Regions from separate parts of the Paenibacillus chartarius genome, predicted to be linked through region 2. Evidence: predicted binding sites of a transcription regulator. Region 2 holds the regulator's gene; the other holds the start of a gene.
What was found. Region 2 encodes LexA, which represses DNA repair genes until DNA is damaged. Its sites were predicted from a motif close to CGAACATATGTTCG; they were not measured.

Region 1: a site for LexA is predicted at 14,023-14,036, ahead of ACFFK0_RS02810 (sigma-70 RNA polymerase sigma factor region 4 domain-containing protein). Genes of this name have one in related genera too.

Annotation. Positions count from the first base shown of each region.
Region 1 covers NZ_JBHLWN010000016.1:1,594-17,580, reverse strand. Annotated here, with positions in the region: gene ACFFK0_RS02865 (hypothetical protein) at 1-1,075, opposite strand, end outside; gene ACFFK0_RS02860 (hypothetical protein) at 1,257-2,078, opposite strand; partial or broken gene ACFFK0_RS02855 (pyridine nucleotide-disulfide oxidoreductase) at 2,214-2,393, opposite strand; gene ACFFK0_RS02850 (Rrf2 family transcriptional regulator) at 2,487-2,903, shown strand; gene ACFFK0_RS02845 (SDR family oxidoreductase) at 3,000-3,866, shown strand; cyclic di-GMP riboswitch class I at 4,110-4,194, shown strand; gene ACFFK0_RS02840 (methyl-accepting chemotaxis protein) at 4,326-5,915, shown strand; gene ACFFK0_RS02835 (YmaF family protein) at 6,018-6,377, opposite strand; gene ACFFK0_RS02830 (DUF421 domain-containing protein) at 6,599-7,117, shown strand; gene ACFFK0_RS02825 (bifunctional cytochrome P450/NADPH--P450 reductase) at 7,520-10,711, opposite strand; gene ACFFK0_RS02820 (LysR family transcriptional regulator) at 10,889-11,776, shown strand; gene ACFFK0_RS02815 (hypothetical protein) at 12,624-12,980, shown strand; gene ACFFK0_RS02810 (sigma-70 RNA polymerase sigma factor region 4 domain-containing protein) at 14,126-14,797, shown strand; gene ACFFK0_RS02805 (YvrJ family protein) at 14,802-14,978, shown strand; gene ACFFK0_RS02800 (helix-turn-helix domain-containing protein) at 14,971-15,237, shown strand; gene ACFFK0_RS02795 (ankyrin repeat domain-containing protein) at 15,531-15,987, shown strand, end outside.
Region 2 covers NZ_JBHLWN010000077.1:66,910-82,896, forward strand. Annotated here, with positions in the region: gene metH (methionine synthase) at 1-1,990, opposite strand, end outside; gene mtnD (acireductone dioxygenase) at 2,199-2,738, shown strand; gene ACFFK0_RS20075 (HAD family hydrolase) at 2,896-3,711, opposite strand; gene ACFFK0_RS20080 (DUF896 domain-containing protein) at 3,713-3,910, opposite strand; gene ACFFK0_RS20085 (LysM peptidoglycan-binding domain-containing protein) at 4,062-4,475, opposite strand; gene lexA (transcriptional repressor LexA) at 4,630-5,253, shown strand; gene ACFFK0_RS20095 (hypothetical protein) at 5,479-5,601, shown strand; gene ACFFK0_RS20100 (hypothetical protein) at 5,992-6,486, opposite strand; gene ACFFK0_RS20105 (hypothetical protein) at 6,677-6,946, opposite strand; gene ACFFK0_RS20110 (hypothetical protein) at 7,573-8,022, opposite strand; gene glnA (type I glutamate--ammonia ligase) at 8,659-10,002, opposite strand; gene ACFFK0_RS20120 (MerR family transcriptional regulator) at 10,020-10,448, opposite strand; gene ACFFK0_RS20125 (methionine gamma-lyase family protein) at 10,529-11,800, opposite strand; gene hflX (GTPase HflX) at 11,807-13,126, opposite strand; gene ACFFK0_RS20135 (AAA family ATPase) at 13,230-14,165, opposite strand; gene ACFFK0_RS20140 (GNAT family N-acetyltransferase) at 14,433-15,215, shown strand; gene ACFFK0_RS20145 (alpha/beta hydrolase) at 15,212-15,874, opposite strand; gene ACFFK0_RS20150 (peptidylprolyl isomerase) at 15,891-15,987, opposite strand, start outside.

The DNA of each region.
Region 1 (15,987 bases), on a different contig from region 2:
GCAGAGCCTGAAGACAATACCGGCCGTACGGGTCAGAGATACCGCTCCCGCTCCATGGCCGCATCGGAGGTACCGGATGCTCCCGTAAGCGCAATTCCAGCAGCTCCGCCAGACATTGCAGCAGCGCACGGTACACTGCTTCCCCGAACGTCTGTCCGGCTCCAAAGCCCACGCATGCCCGTTCATGGTCCCGCATCTTCCCGGACATCCGTGCGCTCATTCGTTCAAGATACGCTTCAACTCCCGCTAATCCTGCCTCTACCCGGGCTTCCCGCGGATCGAATCCGGAAGCAGTCAGCTCGGGCAGCAGACGAGCCGGTCCAGCCGATAAAGGATCGACCGTTCGGATTCGGCAAACCGATAGCGGAAGCTGCTCCAATCCCCCGTCGTCCCAATCATGAAATAGTCCCGTTACTTCGGAAGTCAGGTTATGAAAATAGGACAACAGCTCATCCCGGTCCGGCATAGCCTCCGAGCGGTGAAGCCGTTCCTTCACATCTCTAACAGGGCAGGCCTGCACCCTCTCCGTTTCGAGAGGACCCGGACCCGCATCATAAAGCCGGCCTTCCAGCGTCTCCAGATCCAGCAAATAAACCTGGGAAGCATGTGGACCGCGAGGCCGACCCGCCGCTGCAGCAGCCTGTTCCAGCCAGTGTATTGCGATATTGGATAGGATCGGCCAGATGAAGGGCGATAGGCCCCGTGCCGGCGGCTCCCCTTGGCAAACGGCATCATAATGAACTTGATTGAGCAGCGATTCCCAGGTCATAGCCGACTCGTATCCCAGCAGAGGCCCGACCATCACCTTTCGCGAAAGCCTTACAACCGGAAGCAGAGCCTTCCGTTCCTCTATGCAGTACGTCTCCAGTTGGGAGAGATGTCCGTCTTCCAGTTCATCCGCTGCATAAATCAAGGAGCATGCCGAGCCCAGCTTCCGCTGCCAATCCTCCCGGTTTCCGAGCGCACCTGCCGCAACATGGGGAACATCCGCCTCCGCCATAGCTTGCAACAACGAAGCGGCGAGCCGGCCTGGTCCCGCTATAGCCACAGGACGGAATTCGCTATTGCCCGACATACTCCGTCACTTCCTTCCGGCGTATTCACTACAGCTATATATGACGGCGGCTTGGCGGAAATACCATCCTTTCGCTATTCCTGCCTGCCGCCAAAACAAATAGGCCTGCAGAATCTCCTTACGGGAAATGTAAGGCGAACTGCAGGCAGCGGGTGGGCCTCCTACCATAGAGGCCGTCCTTTTATGCGTCCATCGGTTTGCTCTCGGTCACAACCGGCTTCCTGTTTGCTTGTGCGAATGCCAGCCAGGTCATCCCCGCGGCGAACCCAAGCATAGCGATCATGCCGATGTCGCCTCCATGGCTTATCGTATACAATATCGCCAGTCCCAGGATGAACAGCGGTTCTCTCGGCGCGCTGCTGTCCATTGCGGCAATACCGATCGCAATGAAAAACAGCAGAAACATCCCGCCGATGACCGGAAGCGCCCATTCCGGATAATCCGTCACATGGGTACGATAGGAGATATCGCTGACGACGATGCCGGCAATCGTATACGTTACGGCCAGAAGACACGCAATGGCAAGCACCGGCTTGGCGTGCTTCGTCTGGGTAACAGTGACGACGGTTGCCAGCAAGGCGACGATCCAGCCGCCCCCGGCGATCATCGCCGTAGCGGAGAGCGGCCCGTACTGCATCTCGAAGAAATACGCCTGCGCGACCGCATCGACGGATTTACTGTCCAGCCCGGGCACTTTGCTTCCCCCGAGCACCACAAGCCCCGTCCCAATCCCGGTAGCCACCTCGAAGATCACGTAAAATAACAGGAAAATACCGGCTCCCCATCTAGCCATATGGGCAGACAACCGCTCCACGTTCCGGTTCAAGTAAAAAAAGGAGGCCGTAAGCGACACAAACACGAATGGAAACAGCAGATGAATCAGCAGCCAGGTGGACAATTGGTGGTAGACATGGTCGGGAGCGGGGTGGATGGCGGCGAAGTAAGCACCAATCAGCGGCACAATAAGCAGAATGAGCAGCGAATACCATTTGGATTGCAGCATCGTTTCGACTCCTTTTTAGGTACTGTTCCCTTACGGAAGGAACCATTTCATTGTTTCATGTCGTTCCATCTTTTGTAAATAGTTCCATATAAGGATTCTTAAACCTTCCCTCTATCCTACTGCAAGGGTCCTTCACCCCAAATCGACCATATCCGGTCCGCTGATTTCCATAATCGCATAGCAGGTTTCAAACCAAGCCCGTCTGGTCATACCTTTGTCGTTCTCGATCAACAGCGTCCTCTTGCCCATTTTGTCGGCAAACAGTGCCGCACTGGCGCCGGCAGGAACGGAACCGATAATCGCAATTTCGTACAAAGATGGCAGCATTCCTGCAAGCGCAGCTCGGCAAAATGATCATTGACATTGCTTGGGGTAGTAACTAAAATGGTTACAACGGTGGTGTTGCAAATGAAACAAATCAGCACGCGATTCTCGATTGCCGTTCACATTCTCTCCTTGATTGCGGTTAGCCCGGACGATTGTACCGGAGATTTCATTGCGGGCAGCGTCAATACGAATCCCGTTATCATCAGGAGAATCATGGGAATGCTGAAGAAGGCGGGTTTCGTGGAGGTCCGGCCCGGTGTGGGCGGCGCTTCCCTGCTCAAGAGTCCCGAGCATATTACGCTGCTTGATATTTACCGCGCGGTCCAGGTCATTGAAGAGAACCAGTTATTCCGTTTGCATGAAAATCCGAATCCGCAATGCCTTGTCGGGCGGAATATCGAGCAGTCTCTTCAATCCGAATTGATGGAAGCCCAGTCCGCTATGGAAACCAAGCTGCAGCAGACGACTTTGAGCCAGCTGATATCGCGATTCAAATAAATGAGAGCTCTTGATGGGCTTTTATTTTATACACGTTGTAACCATTTATGTTATAACATGATCTGTTACAACATTATCTTACTAGGAGGTATTTCAATGAAACTGCTAGTCACAGGCGCAACAGGAAATTTGGGGTCGAAGGTCGTTGAAGCATTATTAAAATCCGTACCCGCGGATCGGCTTGCCGTCAGCGTGCGGAATCCGAATAAAGCGGAGGGCTTGCGCGCACAAGGAGTAGACGTTCGGTATGGAGATTTCGACAGCCCGGAAACTTTGGATACGGCCTTCGCGGGCATCGATCGCTTGCTGATCATCTCCGCCGACGGCGATAACGAAACGAGAATACGGCAGCATACCGATGCTGTTGCCGCCGCCGCGCGTGCCGGAGTGAAATTTATTGCTTATACCAGCTTGGCGAATGCGGGCGAGAGCACGATTTTCCTGGCTCCCGTGCACCGAGTGACCGAAGAAGCCATCGTCAAGACAGGCATCCCCTACTCGTTCTTGCGTAACAACTGGTACCTGGAGAACGAGCTCGGCAGCATAAAGGGTGTGCTTGCAGGAGCGCCGTGGGTCACTTCCGCAGGATCGGGGAAAGTCGGTTGGGCTCTGCAGCAGGATTACGCGGAGGCGGCTGCAGCCGTACTCGCGGGCAGCGGACACGACAATACGATCTACGAGCTCTCAGGCAAGCTGTTGACCCAGGAACAACTCGCGGCTGCTCTTGGTACGGTGGTAAACAAGGAAGTGCCTGTCCATCAGATCGATGACGCCGCTTATGCAGACATGCTGAAGGGAGCGGGCGTGCCCGATTTCGTCATCCCGATTCTTGTCGGTATCCAGCAAGGGATTCGGGATGGCGCGCTGGAGATCGAAAGCAGCGACTTCGAAAAGCTGCTCGGCCGGCCGGTTACGCCGATTACCACAGGCTTAAGCCAAATTGTGAACCACCTTGCGAAGTAAATATTTCTGACGAAACCGGCCTTACGGATGTGAGGCCGGTTTATTATTTCGATATGCTTCCACCGGGGTTGGCTCTTCGAGAGTTTGCTTCTCGATCACCTGCCTGGGGACTCTCAAGGACTTTCAGCATTTATGTTCGATGTTTCATTCAGACTCATTTTTCCAGAAAAAATTTTACTTTAAATCGACATAAAACATGTTATTATTACATTATATATCAAATAATGTCGAAATGTGACGAACCAGCTGAAAAGGCAAACCCGCCGAAAGACGGGGACGCAAAACTTCGGGCCTACGGCAATTGCGCTAAGGCAGCCGGGTTGCCAATTGGGGGGGACAACAGCGCAAGACTGCCCTAATGGTTAGGGCATTTTTTTGTTTCTCGGCAGCATGCCGATTGGAGTACATAGGTTCAGGAAACCGCTCACTACCCATCACAACCATCGGAGGAATCATGCAATGGGCTTATTCAAAAATCTTAAGGTCGGTGTCAAAATCAATTTGTTGATCGTGATCAGCGTCGTTTCACTGATCGTGGTCGGTATTCTCGGTTACCGGGGGATGGCGGAAATGAACGCCGATGCCGATGCGATGTACAAGGAACAGCTGACGCCGGTCAAGGCGCTAAGCAAAATCCAAATCAACACATTAAAGAGTGAATCCGCCATTCTTGAGTTAATGATAACTACGAACGACTCCAAAAATAAAGAGCTGAACGAAGAAATCGAGAAGCTGGTTGCAGAATCGGACACGCTGATGAGCGATTATCAAAACACTCAGCTGGACCCTGAGGAAAAGGACAACGTCGCCAAATACACCCAGGTTGTTACAAGATACAAAGAAGCCCGCAAAGAAGTCATGGACCTCGCTTTTCAGAACAAAAACACCGAAGCGTATTCCGTCTTTGTCAATAAGCTGGACACGTTAAGCAATCAAAGAAGAGACATCTTGACGAATTTGATCGACTATAATACGCGGACAGCGGAGAAGTCGAACGAAGAAAACGCTGCGTCCTTCGCATCGACGCGAAATATTACGATTGCCATCGTCATTGCAGCGCTGCTGCTCAGCATCAGCTTCGGCTATGCGATCGCAAGGTCAATCTCTCGTCCGCTGAACCGGGTGCTCGGAATTTTGGACAAGGTGGCGGACGGCGATTTGCGGGAAACGACGGATATCGATTCGAAGGATGAAATCGGCCGTCTGGCGAATGCGCTCAACAACACGGTAAACAGCTTGAAATCAACCGTTGGCGGCATCCTCTCGTCGGCAGAGAACGTCTCCGCGGCAGCAGAGCAAATCTCGGCAAGCTCCGAGGAGATCGCTACGGGCAGCAGCGTTCAGGCTCAGGAGGCGCAGTCGATCAACGAGCTGTTCAAGGAATTGTCCGCAGCCATCAATTCCGTCGCGGAAAGCGCGGAGCAGGCATCCGAGCTGTCCAACAAAACGATGATGATGGCGCAGGAAGGCGGCAAGGTTGTAGAACACTCGATTCAGGGAATGAATTCGATCAATCGCCAGATGACATTGCTCGCCGAGGATTCCAACAAAATCGGAGAAATCATTGGCGTCATTGACGATATTTCGGAGCAGACGAACTTGCTTGCCTTGAATGCCGCGATCGAGGCGGCACGGGCCGGCGAACAAGGAAGAGGGTTTGCCGTCGTCGCCGATGAGGTGCGTAAGCTGGCGGAACGAAGCAGCGAAGCGACCAAGCAAATTACCGCCATTATTACCGGCATGCAAAATAATACGAAGCTTAGCGTGGACGCCGTTGGCGAAGGGACGACTGCTTCGAAGAAATCGGGCGAAGCGTTCCAGACGATCTTGTCAGTCGTGAATGAAACCGCCCATAAGGTGGCGGAAATCGCCGCCGCCTGCGAGGAGCAAGCCGCACAATCGACGGAAGTACTGAGCTCGATTGAGAAGATTTCCGCTAGTACCGAGGAAGCAGCGGCCAGCAGTCAAGAAACCGCTTCGACCTCCCAATCGCTGGCACATCTGGCGATGGAGCTGAATAAGTCGGTCGCGATTTTCAAAGTTAGCTGATCCCGCACATCGAACAGGCGCCGGCCATAGAGGCCGGTGCCTGTTTGGGCTATTAACAGAAGGGAGACCATGACGGTGTCATTTCTATCATTGTGAGGACGTTCAAACAAGCGGCTTCTGAATCAACGTTGCAAAGTTAAATGGATGCCTGTGACCTTCATTTAACGTGGTTTTCCCTGTAACAAAGTGAACATGCTTACCGTTACCGACCGGAATGGCCGGACCGGTACGAATTTTTTTAAGCTTGTGGAAATGGTCTACGAAATCGGTCCGAGACAAGTCAATTTCATGAATATGACTTTTCCCGAAAGGGATGGCTTCTCCTGTTACCCCTGCAAACCGGTGGTTGTGGCGATCCTCCCCTTCTTCCGCTAATTTCGTGCTGCCTGTGAACTCATGGACATGGGTCTGTGCCAGCCGAATTCTCGTCTTGCTTTTCAGTATTAATTTTTTGTTGAGCATGAAAACCCTACATCTCCCTTCGCCGGTTTCACGCTCATTATAAATGACGAAATTTTTGTCCGATAAGAGCCAACAGCCTAAAGATAAACTTACTCCCCACCCCGGCGTTCCCAATAGTCTAATGATGAATAAATCGGGACATAATGAAAAGCAAATCATTTGGAAAGTAAAAAGGATGTGGCGAAGGGACCTTGTTTACTTTCGTTTATGAAGCGATCGTCATGATCATTTCCGGCTTCATTCTCTTGAGAATTGCAGGAAAAAAAATCATTGCCGAAATGACCCCTTTAGAGATGGTTACGATATTATCGATCGGAACCATTATTGGACATGCCGTAGCCGAAAATGATATATGGCAAACGGTTGCTTGCATCGGAATATTCGTTCTTATTATGGTGGTCTTTCAAAAGCTGGCGCTTCACATCCCCTTTGTTGAAAGGCTTTTGATCGGCAAGCCCACCATGGTTGTCAAGGACGGTCAAATTCAAACGAAGCAGCTGCGGAAGCTGCGCTTGACCGAGGATCAGCTTGAAATGAGAATACGCCAAAAGGGTATCTCCCGAATCTCCGACTTACGCACCGCAACGGTTGAAGTGAACGGGCGATTCGGCTACGAATTAATCGATTCGGCCCGGCCCGTCACACGCGGCGAGTTGGAAGAGCTTCTCTCGTTGTTGAAGATAAACGTGGAATTATCGAAGTCTCAACCTGCCGAAGTGTTCGACCGTTTACGGGAATAAACAACTGGAGCAGCAGAAAGCGACGGCAAGTGGCCAGGAAGCAGGCACTCATAGCCCCCATGCGTCCAAGATCGAGGCTGACCTGGCTTCTTCAAATTTCTCGCGCGAACCCGCATATCCCCGCCCTCCACGCCGACTTCCTTTTCATCGATCCCCTCAAGCCCGCCTATGCAATGCCCCCGATGACAGGCTTGCCTGCTTCGCTGATGTATAAAGGATTCCGAAGCCCCTATTCTGGGGATCTACCCGCTCTCCCGCAAAATAGCGGATTTCGAGGGATCTATCCCGCGTCCTCTAAACTTGCATGCCAGCCATTCCCGAGCAAAATTACGGTTTCGGAAACCTCTATTTCGCAAAAGGAACATCCAAAAGGGGGCCGCTTGACCAAGCAGCCCCCTCGTATTACATCCCCGTCCAAACATCCTTCGCATAGCTTCCATTCGATTGAAGCTGCTGCAGCCATTGTTCGGCCGCTTGCCGGTCGGCCCCATGGACTTGCATATAAGCTTTCTGCAGCTCGCTTTCTACATCCGGCGCCATCCGGGTGCCGTCACCGCATACGTACAGCCGTCCGCCGCCGTCCAGAATGCGGATCAGCTCCGCCGCGTGGCCCGCCATAAGATGCTGCACGTACGTTTTCGGCACACCATCCGCCCGGGAAAATGCCGTATGCAGGGTAACGACCCCATCTCTCGCATATTGCTCCAGCTCTTCGCGGTAGAGGAAGTCCGCCTCGTTCCTGCAGCCATAGTAGAGATGAGCTTCCCCTAGAGCGGCTCCTTCCTGCTTCAGCTTCGCGCGCGCCTGCAGGAAGCCTCGGAAAGGCGCTATCCCCGTACCCGGGCCTACCATGATGATCGGCGTCTCCGGATTATCGGGCAGCTGGAAGCCGGATTCCGGCGTACGGACGAACATGACGATGTCCTCCCCCGCCGCGCGCTCGGCCAAGTAATTCGAAGCGACCCCGCGGTATTCGCCCTTCCCGCTCCAAGACTGGCCGCGTACGACACCAACCGTAATGCTGGCGCGTCCTTCGTTCATCCGCGGCGAGCTGGATATCGAATAGTATCTCGGTTTCAGCGGCGGCAGCAGCTCCAGGAACTTCTCGAACGGTATTTCGCAGGCTTCGTACTTCTCGATAAGATCCAGCATGGAAACTCTCTTCCGCAAAATCTGCTCCTCGTACGCTCCCTCCTCCAATAAAGCTTCCAATTCGCGTTTGTGCGGAGGACATACCGTATAAGCGGCAACCTCGCGTATTTGTGCACGGGTTGCTGCCTCCTGCACCTCTACGCTGTGGCGAAGAATAGCAGCAAGCGAAACTGCCCGGCCGAGCGGCAGATGGGAAGCGCTGACGCCGCTCGCCGTCAGGATCACCTGATCCTGACCATGCAAGCCGAACCGCTTCAGAATGCGGTCGACGTTCTCTTTGCTGTTGCCGGGAAACACCCCGAGATGATCGCCTTCCCGATACGTAACCCCTTCCGGCAGTTCAATTTCGATATGCCTTGTGCTTCGTTCGCTGGAGGCGTGCTGCAGCTCGCGGTTGACCGCGACCGCCGCGCGAACCGCCTCGTACGAATCAGCAAGAGGGGCTTCCGCCAGCCCGCTGACCAGCTGCATGGTCAATGTGCTCCGTTCCTTCTCCGCATTGGCGTTCAGCTTGAGGCCGAACGTGTGCATCGCATCGTCCCACATTTGCCGTTTCCAGTCTTCGAGCTGCTTCTCGAAGTCCCCGCTCGCATCGGCTTCACCTCGCGGCGAGAACCTTGCAGCACCTTTCTCGGCAAGCTTCTCGTCGATGAACCGCGGCACGTCTTGGTACGTCGCCGCCCAGTTGTGGTCGCCGCAGCCGAATACGGAATAGCGCACTCCGCTCAGCTCGCCCGGTCCGACCTGCTCCAGCCATTGCACGAACTGGCGCGCATTGCTTGGCGGTTTACCGTTATAGGACGAGGTGACGATGATGACGGCCCCTTCCTTCGGCAGCTGGCCCAGCCGGTCGTTCAAAGCGGCCGCTTCGCTGCGGATGCCGTGCAACCGGGCCATATCCGCCAGCTCTCTGGCAATCCGCTCGGCCGTTCCCATATTGGAGCCGTATAGGACGAGCAAGGGTCTATTATTTACACCGATGATGGAGGCTTGCCGGGTTTGATGCTGACTTGGCGCAGCCGCAGCGGAAGCTGCTGCTACAGCTTCCGTCTTCGGCGCAAACGCAGGGGCAGCTTTCTTCTCTCTTAACTGAACCCGCAATGTAAACTCATCCGGTTTCAGCGTCAACGTTTGCTTTACCTTCAACCGGTAATTCGTATGGTCAATCAATTGGAACTGCTGAAGAATCATCCCGAGCACCAGCGTCGCTTCGTGAAGGGCGAACTGCATGCCAATACAAGCCCGCTGACCGTTCCCGAACGGTTTGTACGCATGGTTCGGTACCTTGGCCGGGTCTTCGAACCGTTCCGGACGGAATTGCTCGGCATCCTCCCCCCATGCCCCCCGGTCCCGGTGAAGCTGGGGTAAAATAACGGCGGCTCCTTCACCCTTCTTAATCGGATATTTTCCTCCGATCGTCGTGTCTTCCTTGGCAAACACGGCAAATTGAGGCGCGGTCGGCCACAAGCGAAGCGATTCGTTCAGGATCATTCGGATATATTTCAGCTTCAGAACTTGTTCGTATGTCGGTACCGCATCCGTCAGCACCTCATCCACTTCGGCATAAGCCTTGGCCAGCACCTCAGGGTGCTTCAACAAGAAGTACAGCGTAAACGACAGCAGACCGCTTGTCGTTTCATGGCCGGCGATCAAGAACGTAATAATCTGATAACGAATATTTTCATCGTCCAGCGGCTCCCCGGTTTCGGGGTCTTTGGCGCTCAGCATCCGCGCGAGCAAATCCGTCTCCCCGCGGTCTCCGGCCCCTTTGCGCTCCGCAATAATTTTATCAACGAGCGAGAACATCGATTGAATGTCGCGCTCGTATTGATTTTTGGTTTTGAACATCAGCATGTTCTGAATCGGCAGCCGGGTGCCGTAATGCATCGCCTCGTCCAGGGCGCGGACCATGCTTACGATGAACGGATTCGGCGTTTCTCTGTAGTAGCTATTGAAACGGTAATTGAACCCGCACAAGCCGATCGTATCGAGCGTCAGCCGCGTCATGTCATCAGGCACGTCGATGCTTTCGTCCGGATTGAGCCGGGCCCACTTCTGAACCAGCTGCACGGCGATGTCCACCATCATGGCGTGGTAGCCCTTCATCGCTTGCTGGCTGAAGGCCGGCATCAGAATGTTATGCGCCTTTTTCCAGTTCGGCTCCTCCGTCAGGCTAGTGAACAAACCGTCCCCGGCAAAATCGCGCACTTTCATTAAATGGCCGATCGACTTGTCAAACCGCGACTCGTCGCTGAGCTCAGCCACCAAATCGGGGCCGGAAACGATAATAATGGATCTTCCCAAGATGTCTAACCGATAGATCGGCCCGAACTCGTCAGCGAGCTTACAGAAGGATAACGTGGGCGAGTCCTTGTCGATCAAAGGCAGATTCCCGAGGACACCATACGTTTTCGGTTGGGGGATGACCGTTGCAGTTTCCATAAGAATACTCCTCTCCAGCATAGGTACTTACCTGATTTTGCCCACCACAGCTAACATCAATTACTTGCCACTGCCTGCTAAGTTGTATGTCTATATCATAATCGGGATTAATGATGACATCCAATGTATAATAAATCATATATTTATTACATTAAGTTAATAAATGAGGTGAAACTTGTGGAGCTGCAGCAGCTTCGATATTTTCAAACCGTCGCACGATTGGAGCATATGACGCAAGCCGCCGAGGAGCTCAATATTACCCAGCCGGCTCTCAGCCGGACGATTTCCCGCTTGGAAGAGGATATCGGCGTTCCTTTATTTGACCGCATGGGTCGTCATATTCGCCTTAATGCCTATGGCGAAGTATTTCTCGCCCACCTGGAACGGTCGTTCTCCGAGCTGGATCAAGCCAAGAAAAAGATTACCGACATGGCCCGGCTGCACGCGGGGGCCGTCTCCATCGCAACCACGAACATCAGCATTTTTCCGAGCTTGCTGTCTTCCTTCCTGCGCCAACATCCCGATATTCGGGTGCGCCAATATTTGCAAAGGGACATGACGATGTACGAGCTGCTGGACAAAGGCTTGGTCGATATGTGCATAACCTCCGAGCCAGTGGAAGGCCCGGGTATCGAGTGGCAACCTATTTTTACGGAAGAGCTTCTGCTGCTGGTGCCCCGAGAAGAACGCTTCGTTCATCGTCACGAAATCAGACTGATAGAGGTTAAGCATGAAAAGTTTATTAGTCCCAGCAACGGTTACTATGCGCTGAACGGGCTGGAGCAGCTTTGCGTACATGCGGGCTTCGCACCCGATATCTTATTCGAGGGCAACGATTCGGTGGTGATAGGGGAAATGGTCAGTCTCGGGCTGGGCATCTCTTTCATCCCCAAGCACCTTTGGGACAAGTTCTCCGATATCCTTAAGGATCGCCTGCATGTTCTGAAAATTACCGAGCCCCACTGTACGGTAACGACCGGTGTGTCGAGAAGCACGGAGAGGTATCTGACCGCAGCCGCGAGGACGTTCTATGAGTTTGTAGTGAATAAAAGGTGGGAAAGTTAAATTCATCATCTGGGAGTTTGTTATGCAAAATCGCTTGGTACCGGTACTAGGGGGCATTTCATCCTTACGAGCTTAAATTGAATACATGGCTTGAGGAAAGTATATTAATTCTGCACATTCGGTTGTGTAGATTCATTCATCTAGCACTTTAATATAGTGTAAGTGAGTAAAGTTAGAGGACATGGGGTTGTCCCTCGGCTTTAACCCTCCTCACTTCAACTAAATCGTTGATAGAGGGTGTACGATATGCCTACAGTTCTTAGCGGAAGTCCAAAAGTATCGCGGAATCCCTATTTTGCACCTAAAGGAAACAGTTCGGTAACATTTGGCGGCGGGTATTTGTTTTTCTCCGACAATCCGGAAAAGGTGGAATATAGCCATACAGCGGATGAGGGCTGCTTTCTAAACAAATCGACTCTAACTGGTGATGGTCAAGTATATCTGTGGCACGAGAACGCAGTCATGAAGAACGGCGTAGCACAGACCATCTACTACTGCCTACTTATTCATAATCCGAACAATTTCGACATCATTGTATCTTCTTCTAATTACGGCTTAACCAATGGTGTTGGTCTAACGGACTCGGACGCATGGGCAGCTTACTTCCGGGGTAATAATACCTCAACTAGAGTTCCCGCAAACTGCTACGTTTATTGACCTTGCTTATATCTCTAACTCTGGTGGTGCTTACCAGTATGCCCAGACGTCTGCTGCCCACTCCCGCGGCCACGGAGGAGCATTTTACAACACATTCGTTTTCGACCCAATTGCTCCGACCGATAGCCAAAACGGTATTGCCTATACTGTTGGCTCGGCAGATGATACATTCTTCGGTAACGACCGTGTAATGATTTGGGACGATGCTCCAAGCGATCGATGTAACTTTACAGGTCCACTCGATGGAAATTACGGACAACAAATGATCATTTATCTGCCCGTGAAAAACAATTTCGGGGTGTCCAAAAATTTCCGAATTTTCATTGGCAGCACTGGAATGGAGTTTATACCCGGCTCTGATGCAACAAATGGGGTGAACCGTATTAATATTTATGATAATACAGGTTCTAATACAAATAACCTGGCCATTTCTGATGCAGATGGTTTTGTGACACTGACGCAGGTAAACACTTGGGATCAAAATGGAACAAATAATCTGATCTCAGGGACAATTCATGCGAACAAAGACTTGAATGGAAAACTTTAAGTTCTCGATCGCAATGAGGCGGTTTTGGGAACATCTGATTATGTATACATTGATCGCCAGGAATCATCGCCGATGAAAGCAGGGGAAACCCGTACGTTTCAGTCTTACTGCACTTTTGAGGGTACCGCGGCATCTTATAAGGTGATACTTCATGATATATTGAAGTTTGAACCCCAAGGGATCTCATCTAGTAACGGTCCTCCGATGGTTCTGTCTTTCGCCCCTCCCTTTAACTTTAATGGGATACTACCAATTGACAAGTACAATCCTTTTACCGTTCGCTTTTACAATACAAGTACTTCCGCCATTAACGTAAACCTATTGATATGAAATTCGAAGTGTATACCGCAACTGAAGATAATCAACCTAAGGACCTTGTATACAGTTACCAACTACCGACCATTACTGGCCCAATAAAGGAGAAGACAGGATACTCAGTAAAAATCCCGTGGAATCAACGTGGAACAGGTGGAGATATGATTCAACCCGGCCGATATTTCGTGAAGCTTGTTCGACCTGACGTGATTGAGTACTCGTCTGGTAATAGTAGCGAGACCAAGTCGCATACCGTTGATAATAGTACAAAGTTTCCTACAAAATTTATAGTCGAGTACAAATAATTAGACATACATTATCAAAACAACCCGGCTCCGCACACAATGCGGTCCGGGGTTGTTTCTGTTTCTAGAACACCAAATCATGATTCTCTCGGAAAGCTCGGCTTGGTTTTAGTTCTTTCAATTTTGCGAGATACATTTCTCCAATTCGCTCGTACAATGATCGATCTTAGGGTCACATTCTTGAATCCGGTTCGACAATTGTTGAAACTCACTATTTATGATAAAGAGTCGATCAAATTTGGATTTCATAGTTTAGTTCACCTCGTTAACATGTTCTAAGTTATAAAGTGTTTGTAACTAACTAGTGCAGAACCCCTCCTTATTAATTTTTTAAAATTCAACTACTTTTCTGACATAATCCTATGATATATAATACAAAATTGAGGTCGATTTTTAGGATCTCTGTTTTTTTACCAAATACACGAACAAATGTTCTTGTGTATTATTAAAATTACATTTAGGTTGTTAAAATAGAAAATATCCCCACTTTATATAGAGATTGATTGTTACAAGGAGGGGGAACCCATGCAGTTACAGTTACAGGTCAAGGAATTACAAACACCAGAAGAACGCACGGCCGTCATGTCGTATGTAAAGCAGAATGAAGTTATTTTTCAAAACCCCGTAATTCAAGGCTTTTTTCATGTTAAGGGACATCTTGCTTTACTTGCTCAAGTCCTTCTAGACCCATCAGAAGAGAATTGCTCTCAGTTGGAGTCAACCTTCAGTCGGTATTTCTTTCGAGTCCGTTTTACAAAGTATTTATGCTCGTTGATCCGTTTTTGCAACATTGACATACAACGCAAACGTACCCGCGATGAGAATCGGTTACTTCTCGTATTTGATAAACCATTGGATGAGGAAGGCGACGCTACATTCGGTGAACTCATGCATTGCATTTCGAACTCCGTTATCAGAGACTCTCCGCTTCTAAACGACCCATACCTCTTTCATGAATCTATTGAGGATGAATCCCTGTATGATGCATTCACCCGATTAACGGACAAGCAAAAATTGGTTATTACCTTGTCTTACTCTTTATGCCAATTAGATACGGAGATAGCAAACCTGCTTTGCGTCTCTCAACAAGCCATTACAAAAACTAGAAAGACTGCACTGATAAAGATGAGGCAGCGCCTTGCCAAAGGCAATCATCCACATGTTGTTATGAGCGGCTATCGAAAGGAAGTGAACTAAACTAATGGACGATACGCAAACATTAAGTCTAGTGACAAACAGTATTTCTAACTTAGGTTTCCCCATTGTCATTACCGTCTACCTGCTCACTCGATTTGAGAAAAAATTGGATACGCTGAATACGTCGATTGTGGACCTCTTAACGGCCCTTAAAGATGAGGTGCGTAAGAAAGATGGCTGAAACTGATTTATTTGAACTTGTGCAAAGAGCCAAACATGGCGACCGCGAATCGCTGGGGGAAATTATAACCATGTTTCAGCCAGCTATTAAAAAGGCTTGTAGCAGGGTAAAGCCGCAAGAACGTTATGACTTAGAACAGATCATATCAGAGAAAGTGATCAAGGCTATTATTAATTACGAAATGGACAGCATTCCAGACTATTCGGGTTTTATTGACATGATTACCAGTAGGAAAGGTTCCTCAAAACAGAAGTGGTAAACTCCCCCCTCAATCGTAGACAATCGACAGCTTTCATCCTGGATCACTGGATTGTATGGTAGAGCGAAAGATTGCTTCAATGCGATTCCATATCTCTTAAACCGAGGTTTCCCTTTCGGAGATCTCGGTTTGTTGTTTGTTCGGAAATACCCATACTGGTTTCGTATAAGCTATTCAGCGCTAAAACCAAAAAATTAATCAAGACCGCAACATTTGATCTATAACAGAGTCTATTTTAATACTGGAATATAAAATAATGGTACTAGTTACAGAAAATATTAGGAGGCAACGGATTGAAAAAGATACTAGTCGGCTTCATGTTTGGGGTTTCCTTAACAGCTACCACAGCCGCATATGCTTCTGACGCTATTCAGGCTTTCGTTTTCCCTGCAAAGATCTTAATTAATGGGAAAGAAAAATCACTGGATCCTCAATACCAGCTATTAAACGTAAACGGTCATGCCTATGTACCTATTCGTTATATCGCTGAAAATACCGGGATCAGCATTGCATATGACGATAATCGTCAATCTATCCTTCTAGCATATGGGAATACCGCCATTACTGATAAAAATAATACCAGTATTGCCGTTGCGAACTTACTTGCAGCTCCTTTTGATGTCCAAATGAATTCAACCAAAGTTACCGGACAACTAACTTTGAACGCTTCGGAACGATCCTATGTGAATGCCACTTTAGATTTTTTGGATCAAAACAATCAATTACTGGGCACTGCTATCATTACCGATG
Region 2 (15,987 bases):
TCATCAGCGGACCGTTGATGATCTCAAGCGGCGCGTATTTCGTCAGCGCCTCGTCGAGGTCCGGGAACAGTCCTTCCTTGGTGCCTTCGACGACGTACGAGCTCAGCCGCTCCTCCAGCGTCAGGTTGGACAGCTTTTCCTTCTTCTCGACCTTCTTCTCGCGGAAATGCGCCACGAATTTGGCCAACGTTTCGTCATTCGTATTATAAATCAGGTCCTCGGCCAGCTTGCGGTCCTCTTCCGAAATCGAAGCGTAGCGCTCCAGCTTCTCGGTGTTGACGATCGCGTAATCGAGTCCCGCTTTCGTACAATGATACAAGTAAACCGAGTTCAGCACCTCGCGGCCGGCATCCGGCAAGCCGAACGAGATGTTCGACAGGCCCAGAATCGTCTTCGCCTTCGGGTACTTCTCCTTGATCATGCGGATGCCTTCGATCGTTTCGACAGCGGAGCCGATATACTGCGGATCGCCGGAGCCGACCGGAAACATGTTCGGGTCGAAGATAATATCTTCCGGATTCATCCCGTATTTGTTCGTCAGCAGGTCGTATGCGCGGTCGGCGACCTCCATCTTCGCCTGGCGCGATACCGCTTGGCCGCGCTCGTCGATCAGAATGCACACGACGGCGGCTCCGTATTTGTGAATGAGCGGAACGATGTTCTGGAACTTCGTCTCGCCATCCTCCAGGTTGATGGAGTTAATGATGGCCTTGCCCTGTGAATATTTCAGACCGAGCTCGATGATGTGATCGTAAGTCGAGTCGATCATGAGCGGCACTTTCACCTTCTTGACGACCTGCTGCAGGAAGTTTTCCATCGCATACGCTTCGTCGATGTCCGTATCCTGCAAGTTGATGTCGACGACGTGAGCGCCGTTCTTCACCTGGTTGCGGGCGATTTCCGACGCTTCCTCGAACTTTCCTTCTTTAATGAGGCGCTTGAATTTCCGCGATCCGGATATGTTTGTCCGTTCTCCTACCATGATCGGCCGGTTGTCGTCTTCGATATAGACCGTTTCGATTCCGGATACCGCAGGCGGGTGGCTGCCTTCCTGAGCACGCGGCTTGTACTTCGCCATCGTTTCCGCCAAGGCGCGAATGTGCGCAGGCGTCGTACCGCAGCAGCCGCCGGCAATGTTGATCCAGCCCTGCTCGGCGAATGCAGCCATCTTCGCCGCGAGCGACTCCGGCGATTCGTGGTAATGGCCGTTCTCATCCGGCAAGCCTGCGTTCGGATAGCAGCTGATCGCCGTTCCGGCGATGCCGGACAGCGTCCGAATATGGTCGCGCATGAATTCCGGTCCGGTTGCGCAGTTAAGGCCGATGGAGATCGGATTCAGATGCTCGAGCGAGATAAAGAACGATTCGATGTTTTGCCCGGCCAGCGTCGTGCCCATCGGCTCGATCGTACCGGAAATCATGATCGGCAGCGTGATGCCGGTCGTCTCGAATGCGCGGCGAATGCCGATCGAAGCCGCCTTCACGTTCAGCGTGTCCTGCGAAGTTTCGACAAGAAGCGCGTCGACACCCGCTTCCACAAGAGCAAGCGCCTGCTCGTAGTAGCTTTCTTCCAGCTGCTCGAAAGTGATGCCGCCCGTAACGGAAAGCGTCTTCGTCGTCGGGCCGATCGCCCCGGCTACGTAACGCGGCCATTCCGGCGTCGAATATTCGTTCGCCGCTTCAATTGCCAGCTTCGCCGCAACAAGGTTCAGCTCCCGCGCGCGGTCCTGAAGGTCGTATTCGGCCAGGACGACGCTTGTCGAGCCGAATGTGTTCGTTTCGATAATATCCGAGCCTGCTTCGAAGTAGGCTCGGTGAATTTTCGATATGACATCGGGCCTTGTCAGAACGAGCATTTCGTTGCAGCCATCGAGCTCTTCCCCGCCGAAATCGGCGGCCGTCAAGTTCTCCTGCTGGATCATCGTTCCCATGGCGCCGTCGAGAATTAATATTTTTTGCTTCAGACGTTCTTGTAATGTCGGTTTGCTCATCGCTTTCTACGTCCTTCCCCCGCAACCGTAAAATATGTCTATTAGTGTAGCAGAATCGCTCTCTGAAAGGAAGGCATTCCATTTTCTTTATTTCACATCCGAAATGTCGGAATAATATTGCCCGAATGCATCGACAAACGGAACATTTTTCTCTATAATACCTAATAATGACTGATGAATCCTACGATAATGAAAAGAGGTTGATCTCATGGCAGAGATTCGCATCCGCAATACCGGCGAGCGCATTAGCGGCTTCGAGAATGTGAAGGCGTTCCTTGATAAGCAAAACGTACTGCACGAGAGATGGGACATGAGCAAGCTTCCCGAGCACCTGCGCGAGAAGTTCGTGCTGACCGACGAAGAGAAAGCCGAAGTTCTGGCATCGTTCGACGAAGAAATCAAGGACCTTGCCGCACGACGCGGCTACCAGATTTGGGACTTGATCTCCTTGTCCGATCAAACGCCGAACATCGAAGAGCTTCTTAAGAAGTTTGAGCAAGTGCACACGCATACTGAAGACGAAATCCGCGCCATCACGGCAGGTAAAGGCATCTTCATTATTAAGAGCGACGAAATCGGCTATTTCGACGTTGAGCTCGAAGCCGGCGATGTCATCTCCGTCCCTGAGAACACGAACCACTTCTTCACGTTGATGGATAACCGTCAAATCGTAGCCGTTCGCCTGTTTATCGAGAAGGACGGCTGGATCGCTTACAATGTGGACGATCCGGAGTACGTAAAAGCGTAAGCTACTGAGACAATAGGAGACTTCTAGCCGGTGTCGGTGAATTGCCGATATCGGCTTTTTTTGTGCGAAACCGGCGCGTCTGCGCCGTGCAAAAAAGAAAGACCGGAAGCCGCAGCCTTCGGTCTTTCTTTCTTAGGAATATTTTGTAGTAGTGCTGTTAACCAAGCGAATGAATAATCGGTAAAATATCTTCCAGCCGCTGTACCCTGTGCTTCGGTACGATAACGTCCGCCGCCGGGATGATGCCGTTCGGCGAGCCGGCGTCGTGGTGATCGATCCAGATGTTGGTCATGCCGATTTGATTGGAGCCGAGAATGTCCGTCGTCAGCTTGTCGCCGATCATCACGCCTTCCTCCGGAGAGATGCCGAGCAGTCCCAAGGCGTGATGGAACAATGCCGAGGACGGCTTTCCTTCCCCGAAGCTGCCGGAAATGACGATATGATCGAAATAGCCCGCGAGCTCCGGTACACCGTCCAGCTTCTCCTGCTGCAAATCGGGTGCCCCGTTCGTCAGCAGCAGCAGCTTATAGTCGGCGCGTAATTGCTGCAGCACACGGAATGTCGAATCATAGACATACGGCCGGGCGCGGCGCTCCTTCGGGAACTGTTCGCCAAGCTCGCGGCCAAGCGCCGGGTTGTCCACTCCGAGACGTGCAAGCCCCCCGGTCCAAGCTGCCGTTCGGTATCCCGGCGCCAGCTCCTGGAGCTTCCGGAACATCGGATGATCGCCTCCGGTAAAATTCGCCCAAAGTCCTTCGAACGGATTAATGCCGATCATCTTCGTAAACGGATATGTCTCGAAGCCCTCATATAAGTGGCGCGCCTCCGCTCTGACCGCTTCTTCCAGAAGCTTCGGGTCGACGCCGGTTCGTTGCGATGCCGTTTGGCACGTCGCTTCGAAAGCCTCCTTCACGCTGCGATCATCCCACAGCAGCGTATCGTCCAAGTCAAACAAAACCGCTTGCAGCTTCATCTCAGTTCTCCCTCTTCGTCTTATCCTCTTCGTCTACGAATTTAATCGATTCCAGCTGCTGACGCAAGTTGGATTTGAATGCTTGAATATATCGGCTTCGGAGCTCGTTGCGCTCGTCAATTTCTTCATCCGTCAATCCGACTGTTTTCGCTTTGCGCGCCAGCTCGTTGATTCGCTGTACGGTTTGCTCCGCATCCATGTTGTCAGCCCTCCTGCAGATGTTATGCTTCTTACTTTGCCACCCTCCGATGGCATTGTCAAGCTTACGGCCGCTTTAAAAAACGAAAAGGAACGCCGGTCTCCCAGCGTTCCCTTCACTATATAGAGTGAATAAGATCATAGAGCCTCTCTTACGGTAACAGCAGCTGCTGGCCGACCTTAAGCGAGCTTCCGTTTAATTGATTTACGCGTTTGATTCGTTCAATATATGAGCGAACATCCATTCCCTTCGGTGCATGTTCTTGTGCGATATCCCATAGCGTATCTCCTTGCTCAACAATAACCGTTTGATCCGTCGTCGATACCAGTGCCTGCGATTGCATTAAATTCGTTGCTGCCGAAGCCGAACCCTCCGGAACATATGTTCCCTTCCCATCTGTTCCTGCGTTTGCTTGCACAATGGCGCCGATTGTTACGACGGTAAGAATGATCGCGAACATGATCGTGAATCGGAACAAAAACTTGCGGCGTATAAACTTCGATGTATGTCGACCCTCGGAAGTGTTGGAACGGGAAACTGCCGGCTGGTAAACTGCATATTGCATAAAATAACAACCTCCAAACGCTTGTTCGTATCTGATGGCATTAGAATAACACGAACACATGTTTGAGTCAATGGTTTTCTCGAACTTATGTTTGTACGAACTCGAGTTCTGTGTTATACTTCAGATAATAATTACCAAAGTGGAGGGTTTCGACTTGAGCAAGATTTCCCAACGGCAGCATGCCATACTCGAATTCATTAAGACCGAAGTAAGGGACAAGGGGTATCCGCCTTCCGTCCGGGAGATCGGCGAAGCGGTCGGACTCGCCTCCAGCTCCACCGTGCATGGACATTTGGAGCGACTGGAGAAGAAGGGCTTGATCCGCCGCGACCCGACGAAGCCGAGAGCGATCGAAATTTTAGGTCATGATGACAATCCCTCAGCCGACTTCTCCTTCGGTATCGCCCGCGTCCCTCTGATCGGTAAAGTAACGGCCGGGGTGCCGATCTTGGCAACGGAGAACATCGAAGACTATTTCCCGCTTCCTAGTCATACAGTCGGCGATTATAACGTGTTCATGCTTACCATTGTAGGCGAGAGCATGATCGAAGCGGGCATCCATGACGGCGACTACGTGATTGTTCGCCAGCAGCAGACAGCGAACAACGGCGATATCGTCGTCGCCATGACGGACGATGACGAGGCCACTGTGAAGCGGTTCTTCAAGGAACGCGATCACATCCGACTGCAGCCGGAGAATTCATCTATGGAGCCGATCCGGCTCAACCACGTCACCATTCTCGGCAAGGTCATCGGATTGTACCGGGAAATTTATTAAGACTACTAGCTTGAAGGAACGGTCGTCGCAGGAAGACGGCCGTTTTGTTTTTGACGTCTTGTCTATAACGAACAAAGCCTCTCATCTCCCCGCAAGTTGCCACACATCGCCGCATTCGTCTATAACGGCATTACGCCGATTCCGCTATTCAGCCGGACAAGTGTACAATCGCGTTTGCCTTCAGCTGCATAATTTGGAATAGCTCCTTACAAGGAGGTGTTTCCCATGAAACGAGATCACAAAAAGAAAGTCATCGTCGTCGTTCTGAAACCCGGCCAAAAGGCTCTTGTCGTCTGCAAACATGACAAAAAGAAAAACCCTCATCGTGACGGGGATACAGTAAGCTAGAACCTTAGATCGAGCACCTGATCGGGCTAAGGTGCTCGATTTTTTATCATGTAAGCACTTCCGCAATCAATCTACGTATAGCCTGTCAAGCGGAAATCACCGCTGCATCTCCGATTTCAAGTTTGAATCACAGCAAAAAAACCACACTGAACGGCGCGAAAGGCTCCAACATATATCTCGTTTCATACAGCGTCATATACCGATCGCGTTCTCACTAATGCTCTTGCGTGCGGTTTATGTACGAAACCACCGGCACAGCGCCAAGCTCATGTAACGTTCCGGGACTCCATTGGATTGACTAGTTGCGTTGAATCGAACATATGGTCAATTCGCCAATAAACATCTTACCATTTGAGCCGATCGACCGTTGGACATTCGCGGGTTTGGACATTACTTGGCAGGCTTCCAATAAACCCAATTTGTATCTATTTCTGCTTCAAACTTGGAATCATTCGGAAAGAATATCTCCTTATTCAGTTTGAAAAATGACCAATACTCTACGTAGTTGATTATTTTATTGTTCTTAAGGAAGATTATCGTATGAGCTTCGTCACTTGGATTAATAAAGGTTTCCGAGGTCCAATGGAATCCAAGCTTATTGTTTACATCTTTGCCGTCTGCGTAGGGACCGAAAATGTACATTTTATCCCATTCGAAATGAACTAACTCTTTAAAGTCAACGGCAAATACTTCATTTGGATTATTTTTCTTATTCCGTTCCAGTTTTTTCAATTCCTGCTCTATTCTGTTTTGTTCATGAACATCGATTTTTTGAGATACCTTTAGTTCACTCTTATCAAAGCAAGTGATGGCGTAAGTGACGATCATTGCAAAGGTCAACATTGCTATTAATGAAACGAATACACGTCGTAAAGAAATAGCCATTCAGCACCCCTTGGAAAATAATTCAACCAAATTATATCAAACTTTTATGAAGGTGGAAAAATAAACCAGAACCAAAATGCCTAGCAAAAAATCCGTAGAGAACAGCTTTCTCTACGGACTTCGCAGCGCGTTGCGCCAGGCTATGTTTAAATTGACGTTGATGAACGAGCTTGCCGATGGGCTGTTATCCCTAACTTTGTTGGAAAATGTAAGCACCGTTTGTAGCGCCCTTAGTTCTGATAGCGATTGCTGTAGCAAAGCCTCCGCTTAAAGAACCAATTCGAGCGATACCGTACGGCCGAACACTGATGGTCACTGTGTTGTTTAAGAGAAGTACAAAAGATTTGCTGCTGTTGTTGGAAATTGCTAGAGTCCCACTAATCCCTTTCGGCACCGTAAGAAGTGTTTTCGTTCCAGCTGTAGAGAAGTTAAACGACCCGGCATGAGCATATTTAGCCATAAATTCCCACCTCCGATAATTATGATATTCGGGAAAGTGGTTTACGCTTGGGTGATTGTCATGAATAGCGAATACATGGGAGGTGAGCTTGATTCAAATTGAAGTGGGTGGGCGCAGCCCCTGCTATCGGGTAGGCAGGAAAAACGTCGGGTTCATGTGATTGAATACGGAGCGCCGGAACGCAATTAGTCAACCGGGCAATTTGAAGAAAGACGGAAATCAAGGTAAATCCGGATGGACATGGCGCAGGAAATTTACCGAATGGGCACAAGGGGTTTATGAAGTTTCACGGACAAGTTTGAATATTGAAGAGCTTGGGGTAATCAGGTATGGAATATGAGTTTCAATCTTACGAAAATATGAAAGCTAAATCGAGGGAGTTATCGACACTCATATAGAACTGAAGCGTCACATGTGTTCGGGAACGAACGTAGGCCGCATTTGACTGACGGCACAGGAATGAATATCGAAGAATATGAGCTGATCAATTGAGCAGAATACGGCGAAACTATCGGCAAGCACGAATGGAACTCAAAAATGACTTATACGAGAGCGCGTAAAATTTTCAAAGGAGCTGCGTGCCGCAGCCCCTTTGAAAAAAGCTTGGTTCAGAACTAAAACGCCGTTTAGTACAACCAAGGGCTAAGGTAATAATAATTATTCGGATCATAACCAGAGAAACTTGATTTAAATACTACAAAATTATATCTTGCGTTTGCTTCAAGTGTAAACGACACCCACTCAGGGTTTCCGCTTCCTTGAGATAAAACAGTTACTGGTACCGGTTCTCCATAGTTTTTATTAATAACGAAGAGATATTTAGTGTTTGCTGGACTCTGGAGATGAAGGGTCATTGTTCTTCCACCATCATTCGCTCCGGCTTGAAAGTAAAACCAATCATGATCATTTTCTGAACTAATCTTCCCCATAGCCAAGTCGCCATATCCTAAAAACTGAGCTGCATCGTGGTAATCATTAGGCTCTTTGTCATAGACGGTTGCGGCGAAAGCCGATTGTGAGCCCACAAGCAATGCAAATGTTGTAGTTAATGAAATAACAAGTTTATTAATTTTCATATGGTATTCCTCCGAATGAGATTATATGGAAGAAGTTGGCCAACAACCCCATGTAATATATTACCATATAATCCATAGAGTTAAACCTTATATTTTCTTATTTGGTTATTTATGGGTACAAAACGAGTATTGGCATAGGCACTTAGTTTGAAATTTCATTCTCGTCAAAGTCGTAGGTGGTTTCTGCCGAAACACTTAGAAGAAGCCCCTGCGAACGCTGTGACAATCGTGAATATTGAGCGGACGATCTCGAAAAGCTTGGAAGCGATGAAGGCAGAGCTCGAAAGAAGCAGTCTGGCGGCATGGCCGTTCTGACCGAGGAAGAAGGTCTCGCCATCCTATTGCAATACATGGAGTCGTTCAAGCAGCGGAGTGCGTCACTTATTCGCCGGAGTCGTCTCAAACACCCATGCGGGAGCGAGAACTTATGTAGTCTTCCATTTACAATGGTCTCCACCTTTACGATCCATCCGCTGTCTTCATACATAGTTGACCGAAGCATCGAACTGTTTGAAAAATACACCAAAAATAAAATATTGGGGGCATTTCGGGGGCAGACCGGAAATTCTCCGGCAACCCCTTGAATGCCCCCAATTCTAATCCCTCGAAAACCAATGATGTCAAGCCATCATGGGATTAATACAGCGTCATGTACTGATCGCGTTCCCACTGATGAACTTGCGTGCGGTACATATCCCATTCGATTTCCTTCAGCTCATAGAAGTGCGACAGCGCATGCTCGCCTAGGCAATCGCAGAGCACATCGTCGCGCAGCAGCTCCTCGAGAGCGCCCTTGAGGTTGAGCGGCAGGCTCGGAATACCTTGCTCCTCGCGCTCCTCCTCCGTCATCACGTAAATGTTCCGGTCGGTCGGCGGCGGAAGCTGCATCTTGTTGCGGATACCGTCCAGGCCCGCCGCGAGCATAACAGCGAGAGCCAGGTACGGGTTCGCCGCCGGATCCGGGTTGCGCACTTCGATCCGGGTCGACAAGCCGCGGGACGCCGGAATGCGGATCATCGGGCTGCGGTTGCTTGCGGACCAAGCGACGTAGCAAGGCGCCTCATAACCCGGCACAAGCCGCTTATACGAGTTCACGGTCGGGTTCGTAATGGCTGCAAGCGCACGCGCATGGCGTAAAATACCGGCCATATATTGGCGGGCCGTCGCGCTGAGCCCCAGCTTGTCGGACTCGTCATAGAACGCATTCTCGTTGCCGGTAAACAGCGACTGGTGACAGTGCATGCCGGAACCGTTCATCCCGAACAGCGGCTTCGGCATGAACGTCGCATGCAAGCCGTGCTGCCGGGCGATCGTCTTGACGACGAGCTTGAACGTCTGGATTTGGTCGGCTGCGGTAATCGCGCTCTCATATTTGAAGTCGATTTCATGCTGGCCCGGGGCTACCTCGTGGTGGGAAGCTTCAATCTCAAAGCCCATCTCCTCCAGCGTCAGCACGATGTCGCGGCGGCAGTTCTCGCCGAGGTCCGTCGGGGCCAGGTCGAAATAACCGCCTTGGTCGTTAAGCTCCGAGGTCGGGTTCCCCTTCTCATCCGTCTTGAACAGGAAAAACTCCGGCTCCGGACCGACGTTGAACGAGGTGAAGCCCATTTCCTCCGCTTCAGTCAAGGCACGCTTCAGAATGCCGCGCGGGTCGCCCGGGAACGGACGGCCGTCCGGCATATAAATATCGCAGATCAAGCGGGCTACCTTATTGTTGCCGGAGGTCCAAGGGAATACGACCCAGGTCGACAAATCCGGATACAAATACATATCGGATTCTTCAATCCGGACATAGCCTTCGATCGAAGAGCCGTCGAACATCATCTTGTTATCCAGCGCCTTAGGCAGCTGGCTCACCGGAATCTCCACGTTCTTGATCGAACCGAGCAGGTCGGTGAATTGCAGACGAATAAAGCGTACGTTCTGCTCACGTGCAATACTGAGAATGTCTTCCTTGGTATAATTGCTTTTGTGCGCCACTCAACAAACTCCTCTCTTCATCGTAAAATATTATTATTTCGCGAAAAGCGGGTCAGCTCGCCCTGAATCAACGATACTTGGCCCGGGCGTTTGCCTCCGCCTAACAGCTGCTGCTTGAGCATCTTATGCAGCTGAGAGTCGGTCAATTCTCTGCGCTTCGATTCCGATTGCTCTGTCAGCACGGTTGCGTCCTCGGAATCTTTGGAAACCGGCAGAAGCACTTGCTTAATGCCGGCGATGTTGACGCCCTTCTCGATCAAATCTTTAATCTCGAGCAGCCGCTCCACGTCGTTAAAGGAGTACAAGCGCTGATTCCCGGACGTACGTGCGGGAATCACCAATCCGTGCTGCTCGTAATATCGAATTTGGCGCGCCGTCAAGTCCGTCAGCTTCATGACGATGCCGATCGGAAACAGCGCCATATTGCGGCGAATTTCATCGCTCATACTCACCACTCCTGTACACATTGTGCCTGATGTTATTTTAACCCACCAGACACAAAAGTGTCAATCTATGTTAGGTATGTTCACAATAAATTGCGATCAACCAAACATTGAATGGCCGTCATAATCCCGAACTTGCAATGAGAATAGGTCAATCCGCCCTGCACATAAGCAATGTACGGTTCGCGTATCGGAGCATCCGCGGACATCTCCAGACTGCCTCCCTGAATGAACGTTCCCGCCGCCATAATGACCGGCGACTCGTACCCCGGCATATCCCACGGCTCCGGAACAACATGCGCGTCAACGGCCGCCGCCTTCTGAATTCCCTGGACGAAAGCGATCAAGTGCTCGGCGCTGCGGAAACGGATCGCCTGGATGAGGTCGGTCCGCTCCTCCTCCCAGCGCGGATGCGACTCAAAGCCGAGCTGCTCGAACATCGCCGCGGCGAACACCGAGCCCTTGACGGCTTGTCCGACCAGATGCGGCGCCAGAAACAAGCCTTGAAACATCGCGCGCGTCGCTCCCAGCATGGCGCCGACTTCGCCGCCGATGCCCGGTGCCGTCAGCCGGTATGCGGCAAGCTCCACAAGCTCTCTTCTCCCAGCAATATATCCGCCCGACGGAGCAATGCCGCCGCCCGGATTTTTAATCAACGAGCCGGCAATCAGATCCGCACCGACTTCGGGAGGCTCCAGCCGCTCCGTAAACTCGCCATAGCAGTTATCTACAAAAGTAACGACTTCCGACTCCGTCTCAGACGCGAGCCCTTTTACAAAACGCACCATCTCGCCGATTTGCGCAACCGAGAACGACGGACGCCAGTCGTAGCCGCGCGAGCGCTGAATGCCGACCATCTTCGTATTCGGCGTCCAAGCGGCGCGAATACCTTCCCAATCGACTCCGCCGTTCTCGAGCAGCGGCACTTCGTCGTATTCGATGCCGAAGTCGCGCAGCGAGCCTGTGTTCCCTTCACCGGGCTTGCCGATAATATTATGCAGCGTGTCGTATGGCCGCCCCGTTATGTAAAGCAGCCGGTCGCCCGGCCGCAGTACGCCGAACAGCGCGGTGCCGATCGTATGCGTGCCGGATACGAAATGCGGCCTGACGAGCGCCGCTTCCGCACCGAAGACGTCGGCATAGACGAGATCGAGCGTTTCCCGTCCGCTGTCGTTGTACCCGTATCCCGTCGAGGAAGCGAAATGATAATCGCTTACCCGATGCTTCTGAAAGGCCCGAATAACCTTCCATTGGTTGTAATCAACGATCGCATCAAGCTTCCTTCGCATCGGCTCGATGCGCCGTTCGGCCTCCTCGGCCCACGAAGTAATCCTTACGTCAAACCCAAGCTCCATCCTGTTTCAGCTCTCTCCCCGGTGCTGATCCCCTTGCTTCGCTTCGTCATACGCAGCGAGCAAGTAGCCTAATTTTGCATAATCGTCTTTATTAACACGCACCTCGAACCGCATCTCGTCGCCGTCCACTTCATTCGATACGACGTCGCCGATGCGATAGACGAGGGAAATGACATCCCCTTTGTCGGCCGGTACGCGGAACGTCTTGCTGTCGCCCATCAGCTTCTCTTGAATGGCGTTGCGCAGCCGCTCCAAATCCGTATCCGAGTAAGCGTTAATTCGTATGAAATCGCCGCCCGTCGTCAGCAGATCGACCCTTTCGCTGTCGGGTATGAGATCGATTTTGTTAAACACGGTCAGCCGTTCTTTGCCGCTTGCGCCAAGCTCCTCGAGCACTTCGTCCACGACGCGCATTTGCTCGGAACGCATATCCGACGAGCTGTCGACGACATGCAAAATGAGATCCGCTTCGTTCGCTTCCTCCAGGGTCGCACGGAAGGCGGCGATCAGATCGTGCGGCAAATTTTGAATAAATCCAACCGTATCGGTCAGCACGATCTCTTTCCCGCTCGGCAACTCCATCGTCCGCGACGTCGGATCGAGCGTGGCGAACAGCTGATTTTCCACGTAGACATCGGCGTCCGTGAGACGCTTCAGCAAAGTCGATTTGCCGGCATTTGTGTAGCCGACCAGCGCGACCTGGAACACGCCGGTCTTCTTCCGACGCTCCCTGTGCAGCACCCGATGCCGTACAACTTCGCTGAGAGCGGCCTTCAGGTCCGTAATGCGCCCGCGGATATGCCGGCGGTCCGTCTCCAGCTTCGTTTCGCCGGGACCGCGCGTCCCGATGCCGCCGCCGAGCCGCGACAAGTTTTTGCCGTGTCCCGACAGCCGCGGCAGCAAATAGCTGAGCTGAGCCAGCTCAACCTGGATAATCCCTTCGCGGGTTTTGGCACGCTGCGCAAAAATGTCGAGAATGAGCTGCGTCCGATCGATAATCTTCACATCGAGCGCTTCCTCCAAATTGCGCACCTGCGCCCCGGACAGCTCCTGATCGAAAATCGCCGTGTTCGCACCCAGCTCGTCGAGCCGAGCCTTCAGCTCCTCGACCTTCCCTTTGCCGATCAGCCAGCGGGCATCGGGCGTGTCCTTATTTTGCCGCATCGTCTCGAGCACCTGAACGCCGGCGGTTTCCGCCAAGCTGACGAGCTCCGCGAGCGAATATTCCGCCATCGCCTCGCTCCGCTTCTGAACGGTCGACACAAGACTGACCAATATCGCCCTATCCTTTACGCTGCTGTTCGTATCATATGCAGTCATCGACATGTCCCCTTCGCCGAAGCTAACATCGATCGTTAACTTCCGTTGTAAGTTTATCATAGAACCGGAGCAAAAGAAAAACCGCAGCCCGTCAGGCAGCGGCATCCACTTACTTAAACTTTAAATCCTCCGGCCGAATCGACATCAGCTCCTGCTTGGGCGGGCTCGTCGTATACGTCCCTAACAGCCGTACCGCCTGATGGCGTATCGCCTTCTCCAGCACATTGCGAACATACCGCGCATTGCTGAACGCCCGCCACTGCGCCGCCTTCTCCTCGGCCAAATGCTGCTTCAGCTTTATAATGGCTTGCGGCAGCAGCATATATTCGCGTTCCTTCGCGAGCAGCTCGCAAATTTGGACCAGCTGCTCAATCGAGTAATCCTCGAACTCGACTTGGATCGGGAAGCGCGAAGGGAGGCCCGGGTTTGTCGCCAAGAATGCCTCCATCTCTTCGGAATAGCCGGCCAGGATCAGAATGAACTCGTTTTTCTTGTCCTCCATGCCTTTGACCAGGCAATCGATCGCTTCTTTGCCGAAATCCTTCTCGCCGCCGCGCGCCAAGCTGTACGCCTCGTCAATGAACAAAATCCCGCCCATCGCCTTCTTCATCAGCTCGCGCGTCTTCAGCGCCGTATGACCGATATATTCCCCGACGAGATCCGCCCTTTCCACTTCGATAAAATGTCCCTTGCTCAGCACGCCGAGCGCGTGGAACATCCGCCCCATCAGCCGTGCCACTGTCGTCTTTCCGGTGCCGGGACTCCCTTTAAAAATCATATGATAGACATGCGAGTTATGAAGCAGCCCCGCCTCCGCCCGAAACCGAGATATTTGCAGCAAGGCGTAAATTTCATGGACGAGACTCTTCACATTGTCCAAACCGATCATCCCGTTCAGCTCTTTGAAGATGTCCGACAGCGGTCCGTCCGTAGGCACGTGCTTCCCCGCTTGCGGCGGCTCGGGCTCGGCCAGCGGCCGTTGAATCGGCTCCGGCTGCCGCAGCACAATGTTGATTTGTCTCGATGGCTGGACTCGACCGCTCATTACGTTCACCTCGCATTATCGATTCAAGCAGCAGACACGCCGATGCGCGCTGCTTGCCGACCTATTTACCATCTTACGTTCGAATGCCGCACTTTATGATTCGGCCACCTTTCGCGTGCGTTCGACTGTGAACGAGCCGCGCTGTCGGTTCCTGCGCTCGCCCGGGAAATAAACAGCCGACGGAAATCAATGAATGGTATAATCATTCCATGACAAATCGGCCGGGACTTGCCCGGTTCATCTGTAAAGCGGAAGGCGGATGAGATCATGACAATGAATCTGCAGTCGATACGTCAAATGGAAGCTCGCGCAGCCCGGACATGGCCTGCGGAAGAAAGCTCTTTATGGCAAGGTTGGCTTCTGCGCGCTTCCGGCGGCGTCACCAAACGGGCGAATAGCGTGCTTACGGCCGGGGAAGGACCATTAGGCGAGGCCGGCTGGCTTGAGGAGATCGAAGCCTTCTATCGGGAGCGTTCGCTGCCGCCGACATTTCATGTGACGGATGGTTCTCCGGCAAGTCTAGATGAATTACTGGCATCTCAAGGGTATGAAAAGGAGTTCCCCTGCGAAGTGATGACGGCAATGACGACTGACGTACAGAAGGCAGCCGAATCCACCCATTTCAAACGTGGCGGCTCCGGTCGTGTCCGGGTCATCGTCCAAAGCCGGGCGGATGAAGCTTGGATTCACAATTTTGTCCGGCTTGAGCAATTTCCGGAGGAACGGCTGCCGTTTTACCGAGGGTTATGCGAACGCATGCCGGAAGGCAGCCGCTTCTTCACCTTGCTGCACAACGATGCGCCCGCGGCGATCGCTACGCTGGTCGGCGAGGACGGCTGGGGCGGCATCATCAATGTAGCCGTTGACGAAACGCTGCGGGGTCGGGGACTGGGTACCGTGCTGATGCACGCGCTCGGCTGCGAAGCCGCAGCAAATCAAATAGACCGGCTGTATTTGCAAGTGGTCGCAAATAACGAACCGGCCTATCGGATGTACCGAAAACTGGGCTTCAGCCCTGCTTACCGTTTTCACTATCGGGTAAAGCATTAATCGGCTGCCAGGAACCGTTCGACAACCCGGAACAGCTCCGGAGCGTCCGGACCTTGGCAAATGAGATGGTTGGACCGCGGGAACGTATGCAGCTCCTTTGGACCTTGAAGCTTGCTATGCACATAGCGCGCGCTGAACGGATGCACGACCTGGTCCAGCTCGCTTTGGGCGATGAGCGTCGGAACCTTGACCTTGCGCAGCTCCGGCCTCATGTGCTTGACTAGCCGGGTGAATTGCCACGTCGCCTGCAGCGGCGTGCCGCCCATCTTCTCCAGATGACCGCGGTCGCCCTGCCGGAGCCGCATGGTCAGCTCGCGGGCGAATCGAGCCGGACTGATGTAGATGACGGCGGCGTTCAGCAGCACGAGCCTGCGAACCCGGTATTTGGTCGCCATGTATGCTGCCAGCAGTCCGCCCATCGAGAAACCGACCACATCGAAGCTCGTTTGCTGCCGTTCGAGATTGCGGGCCTCTTCCTCCGCCGCCTCCACCCAATCCTTCCAATGCACGCGCCCGCCTTCGCCGAGCTTCCGTCCGTTCCACGGGAGGAGCGGCAGCACGCAGCTTCGGCCGCACCGTTCCAGCTCCCGGGCAAGCGGCTCCAGCTCATCCGTCCCCCCGGTGAATCCATGCAGCAGCAAACACGGCGGCTTTCCCATCGTTAAGCTCTCACCCTTACTTCTCCGTAATCTTAACGCTGTTAATCGTCACCTTTTCGGTCGGCGCGCTGAGCTCACCGCTTGGACCTACCTTAACCGGGGTTTCCGCGATC